Regions from separate parts of the Kitasatospora kazusensis genome, predicted to be linked through region 1. Evidence: riboswitches for the same ligand, from Rfam matches in the RefSeq annotation. Region 1 holds a riboswitch; each other region holds the start of a gene.
What was found. Region 1 has a riboswitch for cyclic di-AMP ahead of ABD330_RS29435 (C40 family peptidase). Riboswitches for the same ligand answer to the same signal wherever they lie in the genome.
Positions count from the first base shown of each region.

Region 2: it holds a riboswitch for cyclic di-AMP, as region 1 does, so the genes downstream of both, ABD330_RS04895 (transglycosylase family protein) here and ABD330_RS29435 (C40 family peptidase) in region 1, are expected to answer to the same signal.
Region 3: it holds a riboswitch for cyclic di-AMP, as region 1 does, so the genes downstream of both, ABD330_RS10170 (M23 family metallopeptidase) here and ABD330_RS29435 (C40 family peptidase) in region 1, are expected to answer to the same signal.
Region 4: it holds a riboswitch for cyclic di-AMP, as region 1 does, so the genes downstream of both, ABD330_RS06205 (glycoside hydrolase family 16 protein) here and ABD330_RS29435 (C40 family peptidase) in region 1, are expected to answer to the same signal.

Region 1 is NZ_BAAANT010000058.1:12,673-16,944, reverse strand. It holds gene ABD330_RS29440 (C40 family peptidase) at 1-748, shown strand, start outside; cyclic di-AMP (ydaO/yuaA leader) riboswitch at 1,117-1,282, shown strand; gene ABD330_RS29435 (C40 family peptidase) at 1,293-2,381, shown strand; gene ABD330_RS29430 (C40 family peptidase) at 2,625-3,692, shown strand; gene ABD330_RS29425 (hypothetical protein) at 4,052-4,272, shown strand, end outside.
Region 2 is NZ_BAAANT010000003.1:263,177-267,448, forward strand. It holds gene ABD330_RS04885 (LacI family DNA-binding transcriptional regulator) at 1-801, shown strand, start outside; gene ABD330_RS04890 (hypothetical protein) at 959-1,489, shown strand; gene ABD330_RS04895 (transglycosylase family protein) at 1,578-2,768, opposite strand; cyclic di-AMP (ydaO/yuaA leader) riboswitch at 2,774-2,934, opposite strand; gene ABD330_RS04900 (sirohydrochlorin chelatase family protein) at 3,380-4,267, opposite strand.
Region 3 is NZ_BAAANT010000009.1:22,036-26,307, reverse strand. It holds gene ABD330_RS10180 (alpha/beta fold hydrolase) at 1-725, opposite strand, end outside; gene ABD330_RS10175 (tautomerase family protein) at 927-1,154, shown strand; cyclic di-AMP (ydaO/yuaA leader) riboswitch at 1,289-1,449, shown strand; gene ABD330_RS10170 (M23 family metallopeptidase) at 1,463-2,368, shown strand; gene ABD330_RS10165 (hypothetical protein) at 2,468-3,364, opposite strand; gene ABD330_RS10160 (GNAT family N-acetyltransferase) at 3,426-4,010, shown strand; gene ABD330_RS10155 (sensor domain-containing protein) at 4,090-4,272, shown strand, end outside.
Region 4 is NZ_BAAANT010000005.1:27,617-31,888, reverse strand. It holds gene ABD330_RS06210 (hypothetical protein) at 100-585, shown strand; cyclic di-AMP (ydaO/yuaA leader) riboswitch at 874-1,045, shown strand; gene ABD330_RS06205 (glycoside hydrolase family 16 protein) at 1,049-2,275, shown strand; gene ABD330_RS06200 (hypothetical protein) at 2,279-2,740, opposite strand; gene ABD330_RS06195 (antibiotic biosynthesis monooxygenase family protein) at 2,819-3,130, shown strand; gene ABD330_RS06190 (DUF397 domain-containing protein) at 3,214-3,417, opposite strand; gene ABD330_RS06185 (helix-turn-helix domain-containing protein) at 3,410-4,204, opposite strand.

The sequences.
Region 1 (4,272 bases):
GACCCAGCTGGAGGTCGGCCTCTCGGCCGTGGCCGGTGAGCAGTATCGTTCCGGCGGCATCGACCAGTCGGTCGCCCTGATGCTCTCCGCCGACCCGGCGAACTACCTCCAGCAGGCCTCCAGCGCCGACCAGATCACGGCCACCGAGGCCGAGACCCTGAAGTCGCTGAAGGACCAGCAGCGCCGGCTCGACCAGGAGAAGCAGGAAGCCGCGGACGTGCTCGCGCAGCTGGACCGCAGCACCCAGACCCTGAACGACGCCAAGTCCCAGGTCCAGCAGAAGCTCCAGCAATCCCGGACTCTGCTGAACTCGCTCAGCGCCGCCGACCGCGCCGCGGTGGTGGGCGACCGGGCCTCGCGCAGCGACGCCCGCTACGACCTCGGCAGCCTCCCGCAGCCGGGCGGCTACGCCGGTGCCGCCGTGGCCGCCGCGATGAGCCGACGCGGCGACGCCTACGTGTGGGGGGCCACCGGCCCGACCACCTTCGACTGCTCGGGCCTGATGCAGTGGGCGTACGCGCAGGCCGGTGTGTCGATCCCGCGCACCTCGCAGGAGCAGGCCACCATCGGCACGGGCGTCACGCTGGCCGAGGCCCAGCCGGGCGACCTGGTCATCTTCTTCAACGACCAGCACCACGTCGGGATGTACATCGGCAACGGCCTGGTGGTGCACGCGCCGAAGACCGGTGACGTGGTCAAGGTGATGCCGGCGGACACGCTGACGATCAGCACCATCCGCCGGGTCTGAGCCGGTCCTCTCCCGCCGTCCCGGCAAAGCGGACATTTGCCTACGGTTCGCCGCAACTGACGCACGATGACACCGATGGGCCCGTCGAGACGTCCTGTGATCCGGGACACCCTCGACGGGCCTGTCCGCTGTCCGGGGGCTGAGGATTTGTCAGCCCATCGTGCGGATTCCGTCACACTCGGTCGCTCCTGCCGGAAAAACTGGCTCATATTCAGAGTTTTTTCTGACAAGGATTTGAACCGATCACGGGTTGGTTACTAGGGTCATGGTTCGAACCACCGCACGGTCGATCACCCAGCCAGGGTGACGGCGGTGGTTACCGCCGAGTCCGAGAAGCAGCACGGCAGCTCGACTGCCGCACCGGGAGACATCCGGGGACGCTGTGTATCGGAGCCGGGGAACCACGTTCCTCGGGGTGAATCGGCGCCAGGTCGACGACCGCCGCAACTGGGCGGACGTCGGTGAGGCGTCGTAGGGCATCTCTTCCAGCCCGAACCCGTCAGCTCACCCGGTAGGCGGATGTAGGAAGAAGGAGCCCGCCTCCGTGGCGTCCCATCGTCGTCCCAAGCCCGCCAGCCGCACCCGCGTCTCGATCATGACCGCGGCCGCGGCCACCGCCGTGGCCCTGTCCTCGCAGGCCGGCGCCCACGCCGACCCCGCGCCGACCAAGGACCAGGTCAAGGCCCAGGTCGACCAGCTGCACCTCCAGGCCGAGGCCGCCACCGAGAAGTACGACGGGGCGACCGAGAAGGAGCAGACCCTGCAGAAGCAGGTCAGCACCCTCCAGGACCAGGTGGCCCGGCAGCAGGACCAGGTGAGCACCCTTCAGAGCAGCCTGGGCGCGCTCGCCGCGGAGCAGTACCGCAACGGCGGCATATCGCCCACCGTGCAGCTGATGCTCTCCAGCAGCCCGGACTCCTTCCTCACCCAGGCCGGTTCGCTGGACCAGCTCGGTGCCTCGCAGGCCGACGCGCTGAAGACGCTCAAGGGCGAGCAGGCCAAGCTCGACCAGGAGAAGGCCGAGGCGCAGCAGAAGCTCGCCGAGCTGGACTCGACGACCAAGAGCCTCAAGGCCGACAAGGACGACGTCCAGGCCAAGCTGGCCCAGGCTCAGGCGCTGCTGAACTCGCTGACCCAGCAGGAGCGCGACGCGCTGGCCCAGGCCGACGCCAAGGCCGCCGCCGACTCGGCCGCCGCCGCCAAGGCCGCGTCCGCCGCCGCCTCGACGGACCGGGCCTCGCGCAGCAGCTCCCGCCCGGACCTCGGCACCACCGCCCCGGCCGGCTCGTACGCCGCCACTGTGATCGCCGCCGCCGAGAGCAGGATCGGCCGTCCCTACCACATGGGCGACACCGGACCGGACTCCTTCGACTGCTCGGGCCTGATGCTGTGGTCGTTCGCCCAGGCGGGTATCTCGCTGCCGCGCACCTCGGAGGAGCAGTGGCACGCCGGTACGAACCTCGGCACCGACCTCTCCGTCGCCCAGCCCGGTGACCTGATCATCTTCAACGGCGGCGGGCACGTCGGCCTGTACGTCGGCGGCGGCCAGGTCGTCCACGCCCCGCACGAGGGCGCGTTCGTCCGCTACGAGACCGCCAGCTACATGTCGGTCACGGCCATCGTCCGGATCTGACGCCCGTTCGGCCCCTTCGCGTCTGCTCGCAGGCCCGGCTTCCCCACCTCGGTGTGGGGGCCGGGCCTGCGGCGTTTCCGGCCGACCGGCCTGGTGTCCGATTAGTGGTCAAATATTCGATGTTGTAGGCGTTTGGACTAGATCGCCGCGACTCGCTAACGTCTGCCCCCGGACCTCCGTGAGGACGACCGCCCGGCCCGGGCGGCGGCGGCGGTCCCGCCGCAGGGATGGAGCCGTCGCCGGATGCCGATGAACCGCCGTTCCCCGCTGCCGGGCGTGAACCGGCTGGCCCGGGCGCTGGTGCTCACCGCGGCCGCCACCAGCGCGCTCGGTCTGGTGGTCGGCGGCGGCGCCGCCCAGGCCGCCCCCGGGGCGCCCGCCGAGCCACCGTCCAAGAAGGACGTCAAGGCCCGGGTCGACCAGCTCTACGACGAGGCCGAGCAGGCTTCGGAGAAGGTCAACAAGGCCGCGGAGTACCAGAAGCGGCTGCAGGGCGAGACCGACGCGCTGCAGAGCGAGGTGGCGGCCGGCCAGGACGAGCTCAACCGGCTGCGTACCGACCTCGGCGCGGTCGCGGCCGCCCAGTACCGGGCGGGCGGCATGGACCCGACCGTCCAGCTGATGCTGGACTCCGACCCGGCCGCCTACCTCAGCCGGGCCCGCACCCTGGACCAGGCCGCCGAGCGGCAGCGGGACACCCTGCACCAGCTGCTCGACCGCCAGCGCCGGCTGGACCAGCGCCGGGCGGAGACCACCGCCAAGCTCGGCGAACTGGACCAGGTCCGCCGTTCCCTTGCGGAGAGCAAGCGCGACGTCCAGCAGCGGCTGTCCCAGGCCCAGCAGCTGCTGAACAGCCTCGGCGAGGAGGAGCGGGCCCGGCTCGCCGCCCAGGACGCCCAGGAGGCCGAGAACCGCGCCACCCGGGGCACCGACCGGATCGACCTCGGCAACCAGGCCGCCCCCTCCGACCGCGCCGCCGCCGCGCTGGCGGCGGCCGTCGGGAAGATCGGCTCGCCCTACGTCTACGGATCCACCGGGCCCGGGTCCTTCGACTGCTCCGGTCTGATGTACTGGGCCTGGCGGCAGGCGGGAGTGAGCCTGCCGCGCACCTCGCAGGAACAGGCCAACGCGGGGCAGCGAGTGAGCCTGTCCGAGGCGAGACCGGGAGACCTGGTGATCTTCTACAGGGACGCGCACCATGTCGGGATGTACGCCGGCGACGGCGTCGTCGTGCACGCCCCCTACCCGGGCGCCCGGGTCCGCTACGAGAGCGTCAGCCACATGCCGGTCAGCGCGGTGGTCCGGCCCTGAGCACCGACGGCGCAGCGGTCGAGGAGCGCGAACCAACGGCGGGCGACCCCGGTGAACCGGGCGAACAGCTGGTCGGCGACCTGCCCCGGACCACCGGGTCGGGCCGCCCGCCGCTGTCCCGGCGCGGTGCGCTGCTGCTCGCCGCAGGCGGGCTGGCCCAGCTCTCGCTGCCGCTCGGCAGCCCCCCGGCGACCGGCGTCACCGGGGCCGCCGCGCCGCCCTCCGTCCGCCCGGCCGTCGAGGCGCTGCTCGCCCGGCGCTCCGGGGCCCTGCTCGCGCAGGACCGGGCCGGGCTGCTCGCCACCGTCGCACCCGAGGCCGGGCCGGCCCAGCAGCAGGCGTACGAGCGCCTGGCACAGGTGCCGTTCGCGGCGGCCGACTACCGGCTGACCTCCTTCACCGAGCCGGAGCCCGGGCGCACGGAGCCGCTCACCGCCACCGCCGAGTTCGCCTACCGCCTGCGGGACAACGACGAGTACCCGGCGGTGCTCACCCGCACCCTGTCCTTCGTCCGGCTCGGGGGCGGCTGGCTGCTCTCCGGGGACGAGCCCCTCGGGCCCGCCGCGCTCTGGGACCTGGG
Region 2 (4,272 bases), on a different contig from region 1:
GCGCTGGCCCAGGTGATCGAGCAGGTGCTGAGCCGGCACGGCTACACGCCGGTGCTCTGCACCCAGACGCCGGGCGGCTCCACCGAGGACGAACTGGTGGAGATGCTGGTCGAGCGGGGGGTGGCCGGCATCGTCTTCGTCTCCGGCCTGCACGCGGACTCCACCGCCGACCACGACCGGTACGCGAAACTGACGGGCCGTCAGGTGCCGTTCGTGCTGATCAACGGGTACAGCGAGAAGATCGCCGCGCCGTTCATCTCGCCGGACGACCGGGCCGCGATGTGGATGGCGGTGCAGCACCTGGTCGAGCTGGGCCACGAGCGGATCGGCCTGGCCGTCGGCCAGCGCCGGTACGTGCCCGTCCTGCGCAAGATCGAGGGCTTCACGGCGGCCGTCCAGGCGCTGCTGCACAAGACCCCCGAGGAGGCCGAGGGCCTCGTCCACCACACGCTGTTCAGCGTGGAGGGCGGGCACGCGGCGGCCGGCGCCCTGCTGGACAAGGGGTGCACGGCGATCGTCTGCGGCTCCGACATGATGGCGCTCGGCGCGATCCGCGCGGTCCGCCAGCGCGGACTGGCCGTCCCGCAGGACATCTCGGTGGTCGGTTTCGACGATTCGCCGTTGATAGCGTTCACCGAACCGCCGCTCACCACCATCCGCCAGCCGGTCGAGGCGATGGCCACCGCCGCGGTGGACGCCCTGCTCGAAGAGGTGGGCGGCAGCCCGGGCCAGCGCGCCGAGTTCATGTTCCAGCCGGAGCTGGTGATGCGGGGCTCCACGGGCGCGAACCCGAAGCAGTAGGCAACCGGTCGGCCACAACAGGGGCGCGAGGAACTGCGCGAAGTCGGAAGGGCACAGGTCCGCACCTTCCGGTTTCGCGCAGTTCCTCGCGCCCCTGTTGTGGTTGACGCCTCGCTGCTGGGCTGCGGGTCGGTCGTGCGGGTGTGACGATCGGATCATGAGACGTAAGCAGACGGGGGAGACGGAACCGCGCCTCGACGGGCGTAAGCGGTTGCTGCTCGGCGGCGGGCTGCTGGTGGTGCTGGTGGTGGTCTACCTCATCCTGGCCGCGACCATCCCGCGCTGGTGGTCGCAGCGGGTCGGGGACGCGGTCGGCGGCCACCTGGGGACCGGGCTGGTCCTCGGCCTGTGCATCGGCATCAGCTGCACGCTGCTGCCCTTGATGGTGGCCTGGATCGGGCTGCGCAAGCGGCGGACCTGGAAGGCCGTCGCCGCCTGGCTGTCGCTCGCGGTCGTCCTGGCGCTGCCGAACCTGTGGACGCTGGGCGTCGTGGTCGGCGGCGGCAGCGGCGCGCACGCCGGCCGGCGGGTGATGGACGTGAACGCGCCCTGGTTCCGGGGCGCCTCGCTGGTGGGCGCCGTCATCGCGGCGGTGGCCTTCGCGGGGTTCCTGCTCGTCACCCGGTCGCGGCGCCGGGACGCCGTGCCGACGGCGGAGAAGCCCCCCGCCGGGGTGTCCGGCGGGTGAGCGGCCCACGCCAGGGCCGGACAGGCGGGTGCCCCCGGAGACGACCAGTTCTCCGGGGGCACCAGGTGCTGCGGGTACTACCGGGGCGTCAGACCCGGCCGGCGAAGTCCGGGGCCCAGTTGCTGATGGACTCGGTCTTCACACCGGCGCTCGGGTTGGCGGCCTCGACGTACTCGCCGTTGCCGACGTACATGGCGACGTGGTAGACGCCCGAGTTGCTGCCGTTGTTGGACCAGAACAGCAGGTCGCCCGGCTGCAGGCTGTCCAGCGAGACGCGGGTGGTGGCGTCGGCCTGGTCGGCGGCCACGCGGGGGAGCGAGATGCCGGCCTGGCGGTAGGCGGCCTGGGTCAGACCCGAGCAGTCCCAACCGCCGTCGCTGGTGCCGCCGTAGACGTACGCCTGGCCGAGCTTGGACTCGGCGAAGGAGATCGCGGCGGCCTTGCTGCCGGTCGCGGCCGGGGCCTGGGCGGCCGCCGGGGCAGCGGCGACGGTGCCGTTGCGGTGGGCGGAGGTGGTCCGGGTGGTGGCCTTCGGCGCGGCGGGCTGCTGCGGGGCGGCCTGGGCGGGAGCCTCCTGGGCCGGCGCGGCGACGGCGACGTTGCCGCCGAGGCTGAGCTGCTGGCCCGGGTAGATGACGTCCGGGCCGGAGCCCAGCTGTGCCTTGTTGAGGTCGTACAGCTTCTGCCAGCCGCCCTGGACGCTGTTCTTCTGGGCGATGGTGGAGAGCCAGTCACCGGCGACGACGGTGTACGACTTGTCCGCGACGGGGGCGGCGGCCGGGGCCGGAGCCTGGGCGGCGGGGGCGGACTCCGGGGCAGCCTGGGGGGCGGCCTTCGGAGCGCTGTGCCGGGTGCTCGGAGCGGCGGCCTTGGGGGCCGGGGCGCTGGAGCCGGTGTCGACCTGGGCGGCGGCGCCGCCCTTGGTCAGCCCGCCCTGGATGGAGCAGACCGGCCAGGCACCGGGGCCCTGGTCGGCGAGCACCTTCTCGGCGACCGCGATCTGCTGGTCCTTGGTGGCCTGGTTGGCCTGCGAGGCGTACTGGGTGCCGCCGTACGCGGCCCAGGTGCTGGAGGTGAACTGCAGGCCGCCGTAGAAGCCGTTGCCGGTGTTGATGCTCCAGTTGCCGGTGCTCTCGCACTGGGCGACCTTGTCCCAGGTGGAGACCGGGGCGGCCGAGGCGACGCCGGCGGTGAGGCACGGGATCGAGAGGCCGAGGCCGACCACGCCGGTGGCGGCGATCAGACGGCGGGTGCGCTTGGTGGCATTGATGGGCAGCATGAAAAAGCGTTCCTCTCCCACGCCTGCGAGGTGAGCTGTCGGATTCGGGCTGGAGTTGCCCGGCCGTGCTGAGCACGGCTTCACCCCAAGCCCGGTCGCGGTCCGAGGACCGCTGCCGGGCGACTTACCTGGTTCCCCCGCCCCTGCCGTGGTGCGTTTCTGCGTGCCAGTCCGTCCGGTGGCAGGACTCGGCGTCCCGGATGAACTGGGTCCGTGTGACCACGAACGGGAGCACGTTAGACAGACTTAAGTTGAAACCGCAAATACCTGTGACGGCGCTCACAGATCATTTTCGAATCCCTCATGATCGGAATCTCGCGGCCCACTTGATCAAATTCGATCGGATTCGAGCATTTCCGGTTCGGATTACCGGAACTGTCCGCGTTTCAGGTTCCGGCGGCACGGCCGAGGGGTGCGTGGAAGTCGGTCGACCACGAAGCATCGGAGGATGCGGTCCGGCCGGCGGCCAGGGCCGAAGGGCCCGGGACGGGCGGGCCGAAGGGGCGGGAGGGACGGGCCGTAGGAGAGGGGGCGGACGGGCCGGAGGAGAGGGGTGCCCGAACGCGAGAGGGGCCCCGGAAAGGGGCCCCTCGTCGTGCGGCGGCGGCAGGTCAGCCGGCCGGCTGCTCCTCGGTCTCGGCCGGGGCCTCGCCGGGTGCCGGGAGGTTGAGCGCGGCCAGGTAGGTCGAGGCGATCAGCTGGCCGACGGCCTGGTAGGTGCCGATCGGCGCGGCGCTCGGGCAGCCGGTCTCCTCGGCGGCCTGGGCGAGCAGCTCCGGGTCGGCCTCGGGGCCGATCACCAGGGGGGCCAGCGCAGGGCGCTCCGAGCCGGTGGCCCGCAGGTGGTCCACGGCGGCCGCGACCGAGCCGGGCACGTCCAGGGCGGCCGCCACCACGGGCACCGCGAGACGGGCGGCCAGCAGGACGCCGGTGATCCCGGCGGCCGTGGCGGCCTCCTCGCCGCCGACGGTGGTCAGCACCACGCCGTCGGCAGCCGTCGCGATCGCGAACAGCCGGGCGCGGTCGGCCCGGGCCAGACCCGCCTCGGAGAGCCGGACGTGCACCGCCTCGGCCAGCAGCGGGTGCGGGCCGAGCACGTCGGTGACGGTCGTACCGGCCTCGGCGGCGAGCTGCCGCAGGTCCGTCAGGAAGTCGTGCGGTCCGGCCAGCAGCGGCACCAGGACGGGCGCGGGCTGCCCCGCGGCGGCGGCCTGGGCCAGCAGGTCGGCCACGGTGGGCGCGTACGGGTCGTACTCGGCGTCGGGCGCCGCCAGGTAGGCGGCGGCGGCCTCGATGCCGGGCTGCTCGCCGCGCACGACGGAGAGCAGTTCCTCGACGACCGGCCGCGCCTCGGGCCCGGCGGTGGCCGGGACGGCCAGCACCAGGGCCGGGGCCCCGGTCGGGACCTCGGGGCGCTCGGGGCGGCGGTGGCGCCCCCGCGCACGGGAGCCTGGGGTTCGGACGGGCAGTGGCGCGCCCGGAATGGCTGCGGTGCTCATGGCGG
Region 3 (4,272 bases), on a different contig from region 1:
ATCACCTTACGGCCGTTCAGCGCCCTGATCTGGCGGTCCGCGACCACGACGGGGGAGGGGAAGTCGGGGTCCTTGCTGCCCATGACCACCAGCGCCGGGCAGTTCACGGCGGCGCTCCAGCCGACGGGCGAGGAGTCGCCGGTCACGTGGCCCCGGGTGGCGACCCGGCGGCCCGGGGTGCGGAGGGCGGCGACCAGGCCGGCCACGTACTCCTCGAAGTCGGCGGGCTTGGCGCTGGGGTAGGCGATCTTCTTCAGGTACCAGCCCCAGACGGCCGGGAACCGCACCACGACCGCCCCGAGCGCCCGGACCATCCCGCGCTGGAGGGCGTTCTGCGGGAGGTTCTCGATGAAGCCGTCGAGCAGCGCGATCCCGGCCACCCGCTCGGGCGCCTGGCCGGCCGCCTTGACCACGGTGGCGCCGGTGTACGAGCTGCCGACCAGCACCGCGCGCCGGATGTCCAGGTGGTCCAGCAGGGCGAGCACGTCGTCGGCGATGGCGCCGGGGGAGTAGTCGTCCCAGACGATCGAGGACTCGCCGAAGCCGCGCAGGTCCATGGTGATCACCCGGTGCCCGGCGGCGGCCAGCAGCGGACGCAGGTGCCGGTAGGTGGCCCGGGAGTCGAGCATGCCCGGGATCAGCACGACCGGAGCGCCGGAGCCGGTCACCGTGTCGTCGAAGGCGATCCGGCCGCCGGGGAGGGTGAGGAACTGGGTGCCGGTCATGTGGGGCCTCCTGGAGCTACTGCCTGAAGTGCTTCCTGTAGCCATAAAGCTAAGGCTAATAGCCTTAGCCGTCAAGTGGGTCTCCTGGCCACCTGCTCTCGCGCAGCCCCCGCGCACCTCGCGCAGCCCCTCGGCGCGCAGGGACGGTGCAGCTCGGCCGCAGCCCGCCGGCCCCCGGCGGGCGTGTTGTACGGTGCGGCCATGCCCTTCATCAACGTCAAGCAGCTGGCCGGCCGCAGCGAGGAGCAGATCGCGGAGATCACCCGCGAGCTCACCGCCACCTACGCGCGGATCACGGGCGTGAACCCGGACAACATCTGGGTGGCCGTGGAGGAGGTCCCGGCCCGGAACTGGTCGGCCGGCGGGGTCACCTTCGCCGAGAAGGCCGCCGAGAAGGCCGCCGCGAAGGCCCGCGCCACCGAGGGCTGACCGCCGGGAGGAGCGAACCCCTCCCGGCCCCAGGAGACTTGGACCGTCCCGAGCAGGCCGCTTGGAATCAGGGGCTCCTGGGATTAACGTTTGATAACGCAGCGCGGTCGGCAACGCCGTACCCGAAACGGCACCGTGCGCCGTCGCCTAATCCACAGGGCCCGCCTTCACCGGCAGTCCCGGGAGCCGGGGAACCACGTTCCATGGGGTGAATCAGCCGGGCCCTGGCCCGGTCGTAGGAGACCTTCCTGCTCCGAACCCGTCAGCTAACCCGGTAGGCGCGAAGGAAGGAAAGGAGCGCGCCTCCCTTGGCGTCGTCGCACTCCCCCAGCACCCCGGTGGCAGCAACCCAGTTGCTCGACCACCCCTCGGATCAGCCGCCGGACGCGGCCCCCGACCACGGCTCCCGGCACCGGATGCCCCGCCAGACGCGCGGCGGCCCGCTGATCGGCGTCACCGCGATGGCCGCCTCGCTCGGCGCGACGGGCTTCGCCACCGCCGCCCCGGCCGCCGCCGCCACACCCCCGCCCCCGGCCCCGGCCGTCGCGGCCCCTGACGAATCGTCCGTGACCGCCCTCGCGGCCGACCCGGGACTCGCACTCGCCGCCCGCATCCAGCAGCAGGCCGACGGCCGGCGCACCTCCGCCGAGGAGACCGCCCGGCTGGCCGCCGCCCAGGAGGCCGAGGCCAAGCGCGCCGCCCAGCAGGCAGAGGCCCACGCGGAGGCCCAGACCCAGGTCCAGGCCCCGACCGGGGCTCAGGCCGAGGGGGAGGCCGAGCAGGCCGGGCAGGGCACCTTCGCCCTGCCGACCGGCAACTACACGCTGACCGCGCACTACGGCCAGTCCGGCGCGCACTGGGCCCACCTGCACACCGGCCTGGACTTCGCGGCCCCCACCGGCACCCCGGTGACCGCCGTCGGCGCGGGCACCGTCACCTCGGCCGGCTGGTCCGGCGCGTACGGCTACCGGGTGATCCAGGCCCTCCCCGACGGCACCGAGATCTGGTACTGCCACCTCTCCGCCATCAGCACCACCGCCGGACCCGTCACCCCGGGCACCGTCCTCGGCCGGGTCGGCGCCACCGGAAACTCCCCCGGCCTCCGGCCGGGAGGCGCCCCCGTCGGCCCCCACCTCCACCTGGAGGTCCGCCCGGACGGCGGCATCCCGGTCGACCCGCTGCCCTGGCTCCAGGAGCGCGGCGTCCAGCCGTAGGCACGCACGGCACGGACACGAGCGGGGCGCCCACCGACAGGTGGGCGCCCCGCTCGTTCAGGTGCCGAAGGCTGTCACTGAAAGTCCCCCGGCCACGCCCTACTCCGCGCTGTCCTGCTCCTGCTCCTGCTCCTGCTCCTGCTCCGCCAGGTACGCGTCGATCTCGGCGGCGTCCGGTTCCGGCGCCAGGTCGGCGTACTCCTGGACCAGCAGGGCCGGCAGCCCGGGGACCGTCCACTCGCCGAGCAGGCGCAGCGCCTCCGCGACCACCGCCGTCTCGAACCCCTCGAAGTCCCCGGACAGCTCGGCCGGCATCGGCTTCCCGAGCGCGTTCAGCCCGGCCAGGTTGCGGTAGCTGCGCTGCATCAGCCGGTTCTCCAGCAGCAGCCGGGCGCCGTCGGTGGCCATCCCGACGGACATCGACCGGTCGCGTCCCCAGCCGCTGTCCACCTCGACCCGGTCCAGCACCCCCGACTCCTCCAGCGCGCCGAACGCCGCCAGCCGCTGCTCCTGAGTCAGCTCCCGGAAGGCGTCCAGCCAGGACCGGACGGCCGCCGGGTCGGCGGTGTCCACCCCGTCCGCGCGCAGCAGCAGCGTGTACAGCCGGGGCCAGGTGACCAGGTGCGGCTGGCGCAGCAGGCCGCAGAGCAGCTCGCCCTGCCACTCCGCCTCGGCGTGCAGCCGCTCGTGCCGCTTGGCGTTCAGCCGCTTCGCCGCCCGCTGATGATCGATCAGCAACCGCACCGCCCTGCCGTACGCCTCCGGCTCCTCCCCGGGCTGCACGTACATGTACATCCGCTCGTACAGCAGTTGTTCGACCACCGGGGAGCTCAGCTCGGGGAAGCCGTCGTGCATCCGGCCGTCGCCCAGTTCGAGCAGCGTCAGCACCGCCCGCACCGCCGCCTCGGGCGCCGGCTCGTACCCCTCCTCGGCGGCCCAGGAGAGCAGGTCGGCGGCGCGGGTGTGCGGGATGAGCTGGAGGTCTTCGTCGTTCACCCTCGGTACGGTATCGGGTACCGCCCACCCGTGCCGCCGGGCGGCGGTAGGGTCGGGCGCCATGAAGCCTGAACAGACTCGGGCCGTACGCCTCACCGGCCCGCGCCTCGCGATCCGCGAGTTCCACCACACGCCCGAGGACGTCGACGCGCTGCACGCGGTGTTCGGGGACCAGGAGACCGCCAGGTTCCTCCCGTTCGCCGCCCGCGACCGCGAGACCTGCGCCGACCAGATCGCCCTCTACCTCGAAGAGGCCGAGCACCGCCCGCGCACCGTCTTCCGCCTCGCCGTCACCCTGCTGGCGGACGGCGAACCCGAGTACGCCGTGCCGATCGGCAACGCGGCCCTCGGCATCGAGGACCAGCGCGCCGGGTTCATCGGGTACGCGCTGCGCCGCGACACCTGGGGCCGGGGGTACGCGAGCGAGATCACCGGGCTGCTCAACGACTTCGCCTTCGGCACCCTCGGACTGCACCGCCTGTGGGCCCGGGTCGACCCGGAGAACACCGCCTCGTCCCGGGTGCTCACCAAGACCGGCTACCAACTGGAGGGCCGGATCCGGCACGACCTCTACCTGCACGACACCTGGCACGACTCGCTCCAGTACTCGCTGCTGGAGCACGAGTGGGTACGGCCCGCACGGTGAAGGGGGTGGGGACAACCCCACCATGAATCCGGCAGTGGGCTCCATTACGGCGGGACCGCGGATCCGGCACCTTTGAGTGGTGAGCACGGACGAGCCCGAGGAGCCCGCGATGACCAGCCTGACCGGCACCACCACCCACCGGCACCAGCCGGACCAGCTGGACCAGCCCGGCCACCCGGGCCACCCGGGCCACCCGGCCTCCTTCGAGTCCGACGCGCCGGCCTTCTGGCGGGCCCCGTTCGCGGCGGCCGGCTTCCGCGAG
Region 4 (4,272 bases), on a different contig from region 1:
TCGAGACCCGGGGGCGGCCGCCGCAGCCCGGTGCTGCTCGCCGCCGGGATCGTGTTCGCGGTGGCCGCTGTCGCCGCTGTCGGCGTATCGGTTCACCTGATGTCGTCTGATCATCCGTCACATCCCATCCCCTCGAAGGCTTCTGTCCCGGGCGGCAGCGGCTCCGCCACCTTCGACCCGTCACCCGATCCGTCCCTCGGCCCTTCGCCGGACGACTCGCCCGACGACTCCCCGGGGATCGACTCCCCGTCACCCCTCCCGAGCCCGAGCACGGAGTCGCCGACCTCGGACCCGCCGCCCGCGACCGACTCGGCAGCGCCGAGCACCACGGCCTCCGCCGCCTCCCAGGACCCGGCCTCGGTCGTCCTCGCGTACGTCGCAGCCATCGACGCGCGCGACTACGGCCGGGCCTGGCAGCTGGGCGGCAGCAACGTCAGCTCCGACTACCAGAGCTTCGTCTCGGGCTTTGCCGCAACCGAGAGCGTCACCGCGACCCACACCGACGGCTCCGTGACGGTCTTCACCGGCACGTTCACGGTCGTCGGCGGGGTGATCACCGCCGCCGCGATGCACGCCGCGAACTGAGCCGGTACGCGGCTGTGCCCACGAGGGTCCCGCCGGGCGTACGGATTCTTGCGGGCCGCCCTACTTGCTGGTAACTCGGTTGGTGCCCAAGGGACTTGTCTGCTGTGGTCGGCCGCCAGGGGTGACCGTACGGACGCTCGCTGACCCCCTGCGGTCGCCCGGCTGCGGGCTGTGCGATGTGAGAGACGTCTCGTTGTTCGATCATGGTCAAGCTGGCTAGCCTGCACGGGATGTCCGCTTTGTGCGGACCCTGCCGTCGGGACGCCGAGTCCTGTCCACCCGCCGGCGGGCACTCGACCACCGAACACGGACAGGAGCGGGGGAACCAGGTCAGTCGCCGTACCGTCGTGCCCGCTCGTGGGTCGCGGTACGGCTTGGGGTGAAGCCGCTCCCCAGGCGGCCGGGCTTCCTCAGGGCCCGAACCCGACAGCTCACCTCGCAGGCGTCGCAGAGGACCTTCTCCATGCGCATTTCTGCCTCCCCGGCGCGCCTCGGCGCGATAGCCGGCGTCGCCGCCCTGGTCACCGTCCCGCTCGTGGGCCAGGCCAGCGCCGCCACCGGCGTCAGCGAGGACCGGCTGACCCCGACCTCGATGACCGCGGGCACCGCCACCACGGCGAGCCTCACGCTGCACTCGACCTCCTGCTTCACCGCCAAGACGGTCGGTGTCGGCATCCGTGACGCGGCCGGCCACAACCTCGACTTCCCGGGCAACCACTCCAACGTCCGGATCTGCCCGACCGGTGTCACGATCACCACCGGCGCCCGCACCCTCCCGGCCGGGACGTACACCCAGTTCGGCTTCTGGCAGGACAACGCCGGCCAGTGGCACAACCTCGCCGCCCGCCAGCTGACCGTCTCCAACGGCACCCCAGCCCCGGCCCCGGCTCCGGCCCCGGCTCCCGCGCCGAAGCCGACGCCCGCGCCCGCCCCGAAGCCGACGCCCGCTCCGGCCCCCGCCCCGGCTCCGGCGCCCGCGCCCACCCCGACCACCGGGTCGCCCGTCCCCGGCAAGTCGCTGACGTGGTCCGACGAGTTCAACAGCTCGATCAGCTGGGGCGACCGCTGGGTCGGCAACCAGAGCACCTCGTACAAGTACGGGAACCACAACCCGGACGACAACAAGCTCGACTGGCTCAACACCAACAACGTGAGCGTCTCGGGCGGCGTCGCCACCCTGACCGCGACCCCGTCCAGCCACACCCTGGAGAACGGCAAGCAGGCCTGGGACACCGGCTTCCTCACCACCGAGGGCTCGAAGGAGGGCTTCCAGGTCAAGACCGGCGACTACGCCGAGACCCGGGTCAAGCTGCCCGCCGGCTCCGGCGCCTGGCCCGCCCTGTGGACCTGGAAGAACGGCAACGGGGAGATCGACTCCTTCGAGTACCACCCCGACAACCCCAACCTGCTGGAGCTGACCAACCACGTCACGTCCGGCTCGAACTACTACACCAACGCGGGCGCCGTCGCCCCCGACCAGTGGGTGACCATCGGCACCTACTACGGCGCGAACTCCGTCGACTGGTACGTCAACGGCGTCAAGGTGTACTCCGACGGCCACGGCGTCGGCAGCAACTGGTCCGCGTACCTGATCCTGAACCTGTCGGTGGGCGCGGGCCAGTACCACCCGGGCCCGGCCGGCTCCGCGCCGATCACCATGCAGGCCGACTACGTGCGGGTCTACCGCTGACGGTCAGCTGACCGTGAGCGAGAACGGCGTGCTGTTGTTCTCCGGGTGACGGTCGTCCAGCCCGAACACCCTGACGTGCCCCTCGGCCACCGTGCCGTGGGGCACGTCGCGTCCCACCTGGACGGGCGCGAGCACGGTGGCCGTCCGCAGCCACGGCAGCCCGGGCGGGAAGGTGCAGCGGACCAGGTGCCCGGCGGCCGAGGTCACGCAGTCGGTGGGGAAGGACGCGGCCAGGAGGGTGAACCCGGCCGGTACGTCGATCAGCACGGTGAACGGCGAGGCCGTCCGGTCGGGGCCCAGGTTGGCGACGAAGCCGTGCACGGTCGTGCTGCCGCCCGGCGCGGCCGGGGCCGGATCGAGCCGGACGACGGCCAGATCGGAGTCGGAGGGGAGTTTGGCCGGTGCGGCGCCCAGGGTGGCGCCGACTGCCACGGTCACGGCCACGGCGATCGTTGCTCGGAGCATGGTCCTCACCTGTCTGCGTCAGGTACTGATGTGCATACCCAACGTAGCGGCGTAGCCTGAAATCCGGAGGTGAGGACGATGTCCGGACAGGTGTTGAGCGAGGTCAGTGCCGTGGTCGCGACCGACCGCCAGGCGGAGTTGGTGACGTCCTACCGGGAGCTGGTGGCCGGCCCGCTCCCCGAAGGGCTGATCAGGACGGAACTGCTGCGGGGCCCCGGCGGGCGTTGGCGGGTACAGAGCCTCTGGCGGGACCTGGCCGCCCTGGAGGCCGTCCGCGCCGACCCGAAGCTGACAGCGGCCCCCCGCCTGTTCCGCGCCGTGGGCGCGGAGCCGGAACTCACCGTCTTCCAGGTGACAGCCGCCCAGGTCGGAGCACTCGCCCTCGGCTGACGCCCCACACCGGCCCGACCCGGGGAAAACGCCAGGACCCCGCTACGCCGAACGGGGTAGCGGGGTCTCGCCGACTCTTCCGGTCAGACGCTGCCGAAGTCGCCGGCCTTGACCGCAGCGACGAACGAGGCGAACGCGTCGGCGGGGAAGACCAGCGCCGGGCCCTCGGGGTCCTTCGAGTCGCGGACGGGGACCACGCCGGGGAAACCGTCGGCAACCTCGATGCAGCCGCCTCCGCCGTTGCTGTGCGTGCTCTTGCGCCAGGGGGCGCCGGATAGGTCAACCATGGGTCTCAAGTTCCTTCCGTACCTCACGGATCACGGCCAGGCTGTCGGCCCGGCTCAGTGCGTCCACCTGGAGCCGATCGTACTTTCCGGCCCAGCCGGCAACTGTCTCGGCGTCCTGCTCCAGGTACCCCCTCTGGAGTGTCTCCGTGTAACCGACCATGGTTCGGTTCGGCAGGGTGAGCAGGGTCACCGCGTGGGACAACGGCCGATCTTCCGCGAGTCGGTAGGGCGCAACCTGTAGGAGTACGTTGGGTCGTTCGCTGAGCCGTTCCAGGTGGCTGAGCTGTTTCGTCATGACGATCGGGCCCCCGATGGGGCGATGTAGGACTCCCTCATCCAGGACGGCATGGATAGCCGCTGGCTGGTCCAACTTGCGCTGTCGCACTGCCAGGAGGCTGAGGCGTTCCTCCGCCTGTGCTTTCGTGGCTTCGCCGCGTCGCACGATGGCCGACTCGTAGGCACTGCCGTACTCCGGATGCTGAAGGATGCCCGGCACCATGTCCGTCTCGAACAGCCTTATGGCGATGGCCTTTCGTTCCTTGGGGGTGTACTCGGCGAAGCCTGGAATCAGGGCGCCGTTCTTCCAACTCCACCACAAGAGCGTCAGAGCGCCGTCGGTCCCCAGGTGTTGGTCGGCCAGCGTTACGAACTTTAAGCTCGGAGCCTGTTTCGCCGTCTCGACGTTCGAGATGTACACGTTGGAGTAGCGAACAAGCTTGCCAAGTTCGACCTGAGTCAGATTGCGCCCTTCTCTGGACCTGCGAAGTTGAACAGAGAGTGCGGCCAAGGGGGATGACGTTGGATCAAGTGTCCGACGGTTCAAGATCGCCCCTATTTAAAGTCACCGGAACTGGA